3 regions of the Paenibacillus sp. FSL K6-0276 genome follow, and region 2 is predicted to be linked to each of the others. Evidence: riboswitches for the same ligand, from Rfam matches in the RefSeq annotation. Region 2 holds a riboswitch; each other region holds the start of a gene.

Region 1 (2,270 bases), 3.0 Mb from region 2:
TAAAGATATTGAGAATAAAGTATCCAATTATACGAACTCAACGAAAGAAATGAACAGACGTTCGATACATACCTTAGAACTTGTTGAACAAGGACGCCAATCCGTTGATACTCAAGCTGAAGGCATGCGTAAAAACATACAGGCTACTCAAAAAGTCGCTGACACCATCGAAGCCCTTTCTCAAAATGCTCGCGGAATTACGATGATCACAAAGACCATCACAGAGATCGCTGAGCAGACCAACCTCTTATCGCTTAATGCTTCCATCGAAGCTGCTCGTGCCGGAGAACATGGTCGAGGATTTGCTGTTGTCGCACAGGAGGTTCGTAAGCTCGCTGAGGAATCAACGGCTTCAACGAAGGAAGTCTTTGGCTTAGTTCGGAGCATCGAAACTGATATTAAACAAGCGATTGACAATATCGCTATCAACGAAGAAGTCGTACAGGTACAGAATGAGATGATCACTCAATCTGCTCATATCTTTGCTCAAATTGTGCAAAGTGTGCAGTATATTACCGAACAGATTTCTTCCTTCTCTGCTGAAAGTGATCTTATGTTGGAAAGTGCCTTGAAAATCTCAAGCGCAATAGAGAATATCTCTGCGATCACGCAGCAAACTGCTGCCGGCACCGAAGAAGTATCAGCCGCTATGAATGAACAAATCAATGCCCTGCAATCCGTCGCAGAAGAAACTGAGAAAATGACTCAGGCTGTGTTTAATCTACAGAAGACGATCCATATTTTCAAGTTTTAAATAACTTTAAAATTGTGTAAACAAATCCAAAAACCGCTCCTAAGTTTTGACTTAGGGGCAGTTTTTTTATATCTATTATTTCATAGGTTGGACAAGATTTTCGTCAAAATTCGAGTTAATTTGCGAGAATATATTGACAAAGGATCTCTAGGAATATATTGTAAAGGAAAATTCTTCTTATAAATTTTAAATTAATATTGGCAAAATCTTCGAAAGAGGATGACGCAAAACCATGGATCTACAGCCTCATTTTAATCCGAGGCCATGACAGCCAGGTTGCTGAAAACCAAGACGACTGAACTATTGTTCAGTCTCTATGGCGATTTATGCTACCAACCTGTGCCCTATTTCAGAGCACAGGTTTTCTAATGTTTGATTTCAAAATAACAACTTGTGAGGTGTATTTTTTGAAGACAGTCGCAGATTACATGTCGGAAGCACTACGGAACCTTGGTGTTACCCATTCCTTTGGTATTATTGGCAAATCCATTTGTCCTATCGTTCTTAAAATGGTAGATTACGGTATTGAATTTATTCCTGGGAGACATGAAAGCAGTTCCGGCTTCGAAGCAGCTGGGTATGCGCTGAAAACTGGAAAACTAGGTGTGGCTTTTGGTACTTCTGGTCCTGGTGGAACAAACCTATTAACTGCAGCAGCACATGCTAAGGCCAACAACTTACCTGTCCTATTTATTACCGGCCATCAATCTATTAAAGAGCTAGGAATTCCCCAATGTCAGGACTCTTCCTCTTTTCTAGCTGATTTAGCTGATATGTTTAGACCAGCCACCTTATATAGCAAACTTATTGAACGTGGTGATCACTTTAGCACGATCTTTAATCATGCCATATCCATTGCTTTAAGCGGTAATCGCGGTCCAGTTCACCTTTGTATCCCCTTTGATGTACAAACGGAATTGCTGGAGGAATGTAATATTGTAATCCCTGAACGCGAATCACTGGTTAGCCACGCTAATATCGACCGCGTACTTGATACTATTAATAACTCAAAGAATCCAATAATTATCGCTGGTAAAGGAGTTAACCGCTCAGGAGCACATCATGAGCTAATTCAATTAGCGGAAACATTTAATATTCCTGTTGTTACATCTCCAGGTGGTAAAGGGGCTATAGCTTGGGATCATCCACTCTATCACGGTCCAATTGGAGTAGGCGGTTGTACCCATGGGGATGACTTACTGAATAAAAGTGATCTATTTATCGTTCTCGGCTCACGTTTAAGTGACATGACTATTTGTAATCTTAAGCGGGAAAATCATCCCACAACATTAATTCAGTTTGATAGCGATCCGACCTTTGTCGGAAAAATATTGTTCTCTAAAACGATTCCAGTGACTGGAGATCTACGCGACAATCTAGTTTGCTATCTCAATCATATAGACACGAACAACATCACGAAACGCGAAGCACCCACAAATGCCGATTATTCCGAAGAGCTTCCGATTTTACCAAGCCTTTCGCTTGCATCGGTCATGAGTACGATGAGTGATTTGAT
Region 2 (2,270 bases):
TCCCTGATTCTCGTAATATTCCACTTTGATATCATATAGTTGTCCGGCCTTCAGAGTGATGCTTCCTTGACGCTCCGTTACACTCTGTTCTATCCAGCTATCAATTACGGGTATCCCATCAATCCAGACACGTATACCATCATCAGATGCGGTATAGATTTGATAGGTTTCACTATATAGAGCCTTCATTTTACCGCTCCAGCATATAGAGAAATTGTCTATTCCAAGTGAAGCATCCGGTGCTCCTAACTGCCAGTTAAAATCAATCACTGCATCGTTCTTAGTGAGGATTGGTGCTCCGGATAGACGCATATTCTTAAAGTATTCACCCCACCATTCTCTCCGATAGCAATGGGTTTACCAGCAGCCAGACTAAGCAAACTGTCATAATAATTTTGCTGATAGTCATATTCATAGATATCTGCTGCCAAAATATCCACCTTATCCGCGCCCGGATAAGTAAGGGCATAAGGATCTGACCACGCATTTGGAGCATTCGGGCTCCATACCCACAACAAGTTATTTAATTTATGAACGTTAACAAAACGATCATACATAATATTCCACAGCTCAGAAAAGTTGTTCTTCTTCCCCCACCAGAACCAATTTCCATTCATTTCATGGTAAGGTCTCCATAGAACGGGCACCTTTGCATTTGTTGATTTCATCCGGACTTTCCAAATAGTCATGCTGTCCTGCGAGAATCCCTTTTCCGGAAATAGAATACAGGTCATTAAGCAGCTTGACTGCTTCAGGAGAAGCTTCTGGATTCACCGGATTTCCAGAGCTGGAAGCTGCGCCTGCTACAGACGGTGCAATCCCAAATCCCAATGGAATCACCATCAACAACAAGACCAGAGACAGGAACGTGCTGAGAAGTCGATACGTACGGTAAGCTTTCAAAAAAATCTTCCTTTCGGTAGCCAGGCTGCCACTCTTGCGAAGGCCCTATAGCTTTGCGTCCCTATCTTTCGATAGGTTTGCCATTATCAAATTGAGGAGGATTAATCCCTCTACCGTAAATATCGACTTCATTTAATTGTTATTTTATCTATTTATGTCTATTATTCAATAATTAGGTCACAATACCTGTTTATAACTTATCAGTCCTATGAAATGAACTGCTGTAGCTCAATATCATTCCAGTCTAAAGTAATACGAATATTGTCCTCCTCTACTAGTTCAGATCCCGTCTGTACCTCAATAAATTCAACATCCGTCAAAGCGAGAATGGCATGTTTTGTCCCTTCTGGTATCCGGACCACATCGCCTGCTTTAACATTATGCATCTTTTCATTCAGCACAATGCTTGCTTCACCGCTGACAATCGTCCAGATCTCACTGCGTTTACGATGCAGCTGATAGCTGATATTTTTACCCTCGGCAATAAATATCCGTTTGGTCAGCACTTCATTTCCTTCATCATATTTCACATAATCAATGACCTTATAGTGTCCCCAGCGGCGTTCCTCGTACATTGGTCTTTGTTCAAAAGACTTAAGTACCTCTTTAATTCGTGGACTCTCGGCTTTATGCGTTACTAGAATTCCATCCGGGCTGGCAGCGATAATCAGATCCTTCGCACCGATGACTGTAATCGGAATATCAAGCTCATTGATCAAGCAAGTCCCTTCAGAATCCGCTGTTACAGTACCTTTGCCCACATGGTTGCTAGTCATTTCCTCAGTTAACGTATTCCAGGTTCCAAGATCTTTCCAGAACCCATCATACGGCTGCACCACGATATTCTCTTCTTTTTCGACCACTTCATAATCAAAACTGATAGAAGACAGCAGCTTATACTGTTTCTGTAACTCTTCATAACCTAAAGGCAACCCTTTACGCTGCAAAATATCTAGCAAATACCCTAAGCGAAAAGCAAAAACCCCGCAGTTCCACAAAGCATTCCGGGCGATTAGCTCTTCAGCTTGGGTCCGGTCTGGTTTCTCCTGAAAGTGACTTACTCTCATAAAACCATTCTCCCCCGCCTGATCTGTGGTAGGAATAATATATCCGTATTTCTCCGATGGATGTTCAGGTACAACCCCCATCAGCGCCAGATTAGCGCCACTTTCCTGCATGGTATGCTCTAGCTCAGCTACAGTATCGAAGAATGAAGCCTCCACATAGGGATCCACCGGTAAAATGGCTATAGTCTCCGCAGGAGAAACTCCCGCTACCGAATATAAATAAGTTGCTGTCAGTGCAATGGCTGGAAAAGTATCGCGGCGTTCCGGCTCAACGATGATCGGCACATCAGCGCCCAATTG
Region 3 (2,270 bases), 390 kb from region 2:
TATCCCAGTCTAAGGGGCAGGTTGCCTACGTGTTACTCACCCGTCCGCCGCTAAGTTATTTTGAAAGCAAGCTTTCAAAGTAACTCCGCTCGACTTGCATGTATTAGGCACGCCGCCAGCGTTCGTCCTGAGCCAGGATCAAACTCTCCAATTAGTATTGAAAAGAGCGATATGCTCATTTTGAAACATCTGACGAGAAAATTAATTCTCTAATTCGGATTTCACTTTCGTGATTTCCTACTCACTCGTTGTTCAGTTTTCAAAGATCAAGTTCTCGTTGACGCCGTTTAATGTCTCAGCAGCAACTCTTATAATATATCACGTTACTCTCAGTAATGCAAGCTTTTTTTCGAAAGCCGTTTATCAAACTCTCTCAAAACTGCCTGTACGCTGTCTAACAACGCTTAACTATAATAACCTATCTATTCATAGAAAAGCAACCCCTAATAGAAAATAAACAACCAGCTTAATCATTAAGCTGGTTGTTTATTTAATAGAGTTATGATTCTAGCAATGCAAATTAATAGTATTTTGCTGCAGTATATTTACTTGAAGCCTTAATGAAATCCGAATTCTTTTTACTCTTCGCTGCCGATGCATCTACCGTGGTATCAATAGTAACCCATTTCCCATCCATCAATACTTCATTCCATGCATGGTATTGCGTAACGTAGCTAGTATTCCCCATCACCAATTTAGCAGGAACATCTACACTCCGTAGCATTGCGGCAAAAAGAGAAGCATAATCATAGCAGATTCCTTTTTTAGTATTCAAAGTGTTATTAATGTTCGGAATGTAATCAGTCGTTACGTTATTAGCAAGAGAATAATCGTACTGTACATTAGCAATTACATAGTTATAGATTGCCTTAACTTTTTCTTCGTCTGTTGTTTTGCCTTGTGTAAGCTCTTTAGCCTTAACGATCGCTTTATCAGAAGAACTCCATTTCACATTCTGAACGGAGCCCAAATATACGGAATTCGAGTCATTCATAGTTAAATCTACTACTTCAGAATAGAGAGCTTTGTATTTATTACCCGTTGTGTTCTCGAGAACAGAAACTTTATAAGTCCCATTTCCTTGTTGCAAAGGGAAGTCCTCAGCTTGTCCAGAAGCATATAAATTATATGTATAGCTACTGTTATCTTTTGTGATCATAAGTTTAATTCTTTTATCCTTTGGAATATCGTAGTTAATCCCGATTACACCTTGATCCAATTTCGATGTATTCAACCAGTTCGAATCTACACTCGCGGCTTGAGCTGTGCTTACCGGAACCGAAGTAATCAGTACGAACAGCGCCACCATCATAAAATAAACTTTTTTCACGGATAAAACCCCTTTCGGTAGCTGGCTGCCATCCTTTCGGGAAGGCCCTTTAGCTTTGCGTCCCTACCTTTCGATAGGTTTGCCGTTATCGTATAAGCTCTATCTGTCCTAATTTCACTAGACAAATTAATAGAATCAACCAAGTAGAACTATGAATCTAAAATCCTTACATATTTTATAAAAACAAAAAAAGCCTCTTCATTCGGTAACTGGCTGCCATCCTTTCGGGAAGGCCCTATAGCTTTGCGTCCCTACCTTTCGATAGGTTTGCCGTTTATCGTGTTTAGCTTTTATAATATTATACTACCATATTTATCCTCGTAAACAAGAACAAAATTACTAGATTTGCCATTATTTTATAATTATTCCTCTGTATTTGAGTTCTCTTGTCATTTCTCATCTACTATTAGGAAAGCTTGGCATGAACAATCAAACGATGTGTAGGATCTACTAGTGGGTCACACGTAATTAGGGTAAGAATCTTATCCTTGTTATTCCCATCAAGAACAGATATATCACTTGGATCTACAACTGAAATATCATAAACCTCGTAATTATATACCTGATCGCTCGTCTTTACCGTGATCGTATCCCCAATAACAACCTCATTCAATCTATTAAACAATCTGCCCGTAGTTCTAGCTCTATGAGCTGCTATTGCGGCATTTCCTATTTCTCCAATTGGAGTCGTTTCTTTCATATGGGCCGCCGCGTGTTTCATATTCGCTTTAGTAGCCCCTTCTAATACAGGTAGCTTCAGATCAATCTTATCGATCTCAATTAATGCAATTACCTTGCCACCAACTTCAATTTCTGGTTCTGGCTTTTCTGTTTCTTGAGGCTGTGCCTGTGCATCTAGAACCGATTCCTCTGCTAATAGCTGAGTAACTTCGGCATATCTGCTCTTCAGATCAGGCAGTGGAGTACTGTCGCTGGTGCT

Evidence for each region. A riboswitch is a leader RNA that binds a small molecule or an ion and turns the genes downstream of it on or off. The one in region 2 is predicted to bind cyclic di-GMP.
Region 1: linked by a shared signal. The riboswitch ahead of MHH52_RS20000 (thiamine pyrophosphate-binding protein) and the one ahead of MHH52_RS04815 (hypothetical protein) in region 2 are both predicted to bind cyclic di-GMP.
Region 3: linked by a shared signal. The riboswitch ahead of MHH52_RS03225 (transglutaminase-like domain-containing protein) and the one ahead of MHH52_RS04815 (hypothetical protein) in region 2 are both predicted to bind cyclic di-GMP.

What each region holds. Positions count from the first base shown of each region.
Region 1 covers NZ_CP150276.1:4,237,642-4,239,911, forward strand. Annotated here, with positions in the region: gene MHH52_RS19995 (HAMP domain-containing methyl-accepting chemotaxis protein) at 1-754, shown strand, start outside; cyclic di-GMP riboswitch class I at 944-1,038, shown strand; gene MHH52_RS20000 (thiamine pyrophosphate-binding protein) at 1,153-2,270, shown strand, end outside.
Region 2 covers NZ_CP150276.1:1,081,295-1,083,564, reverse strand. Annotated here, with positions in the region: gene MHH52_RS04825 (PA14 domain-containing protein) at 1-312, opposite strand, end outside; gene MHH52_RS04820 (glycosyl hydrolase) at 267-617, opposite strand; gene MHH52_RS04815 (hypothetical protein) at 619-903, opposite strand; cyclic di-GMP riboswitch class I at 916-995, opposite strand; gene MHH52_RS04810 (sugar phosphate nucleotidyltransferase) at 1,110-2,270, opposite strand, start outside.
Region 3 covers NZ_CP150276.1:694,098-696,367, reverse strand. Annotated here, with positions in the region: rRNA gene MHH52_RS03230 (16S ribosomal RNA) at 1-154, opposite strand, end outside; gene MHH52_RS03225 (transglutaminase-like domain-containing protein) at 521-1,330, opposite strand; cyclic di-GMP riboswitch class I at 1,344-1,424, opposite strand; cyclic di-GMP riboswitch class I at 1,532-1,612, opposite strand; gene MHH52_RS03220 (class D sortase) at 1,737-2,270, opposite strand, start outside.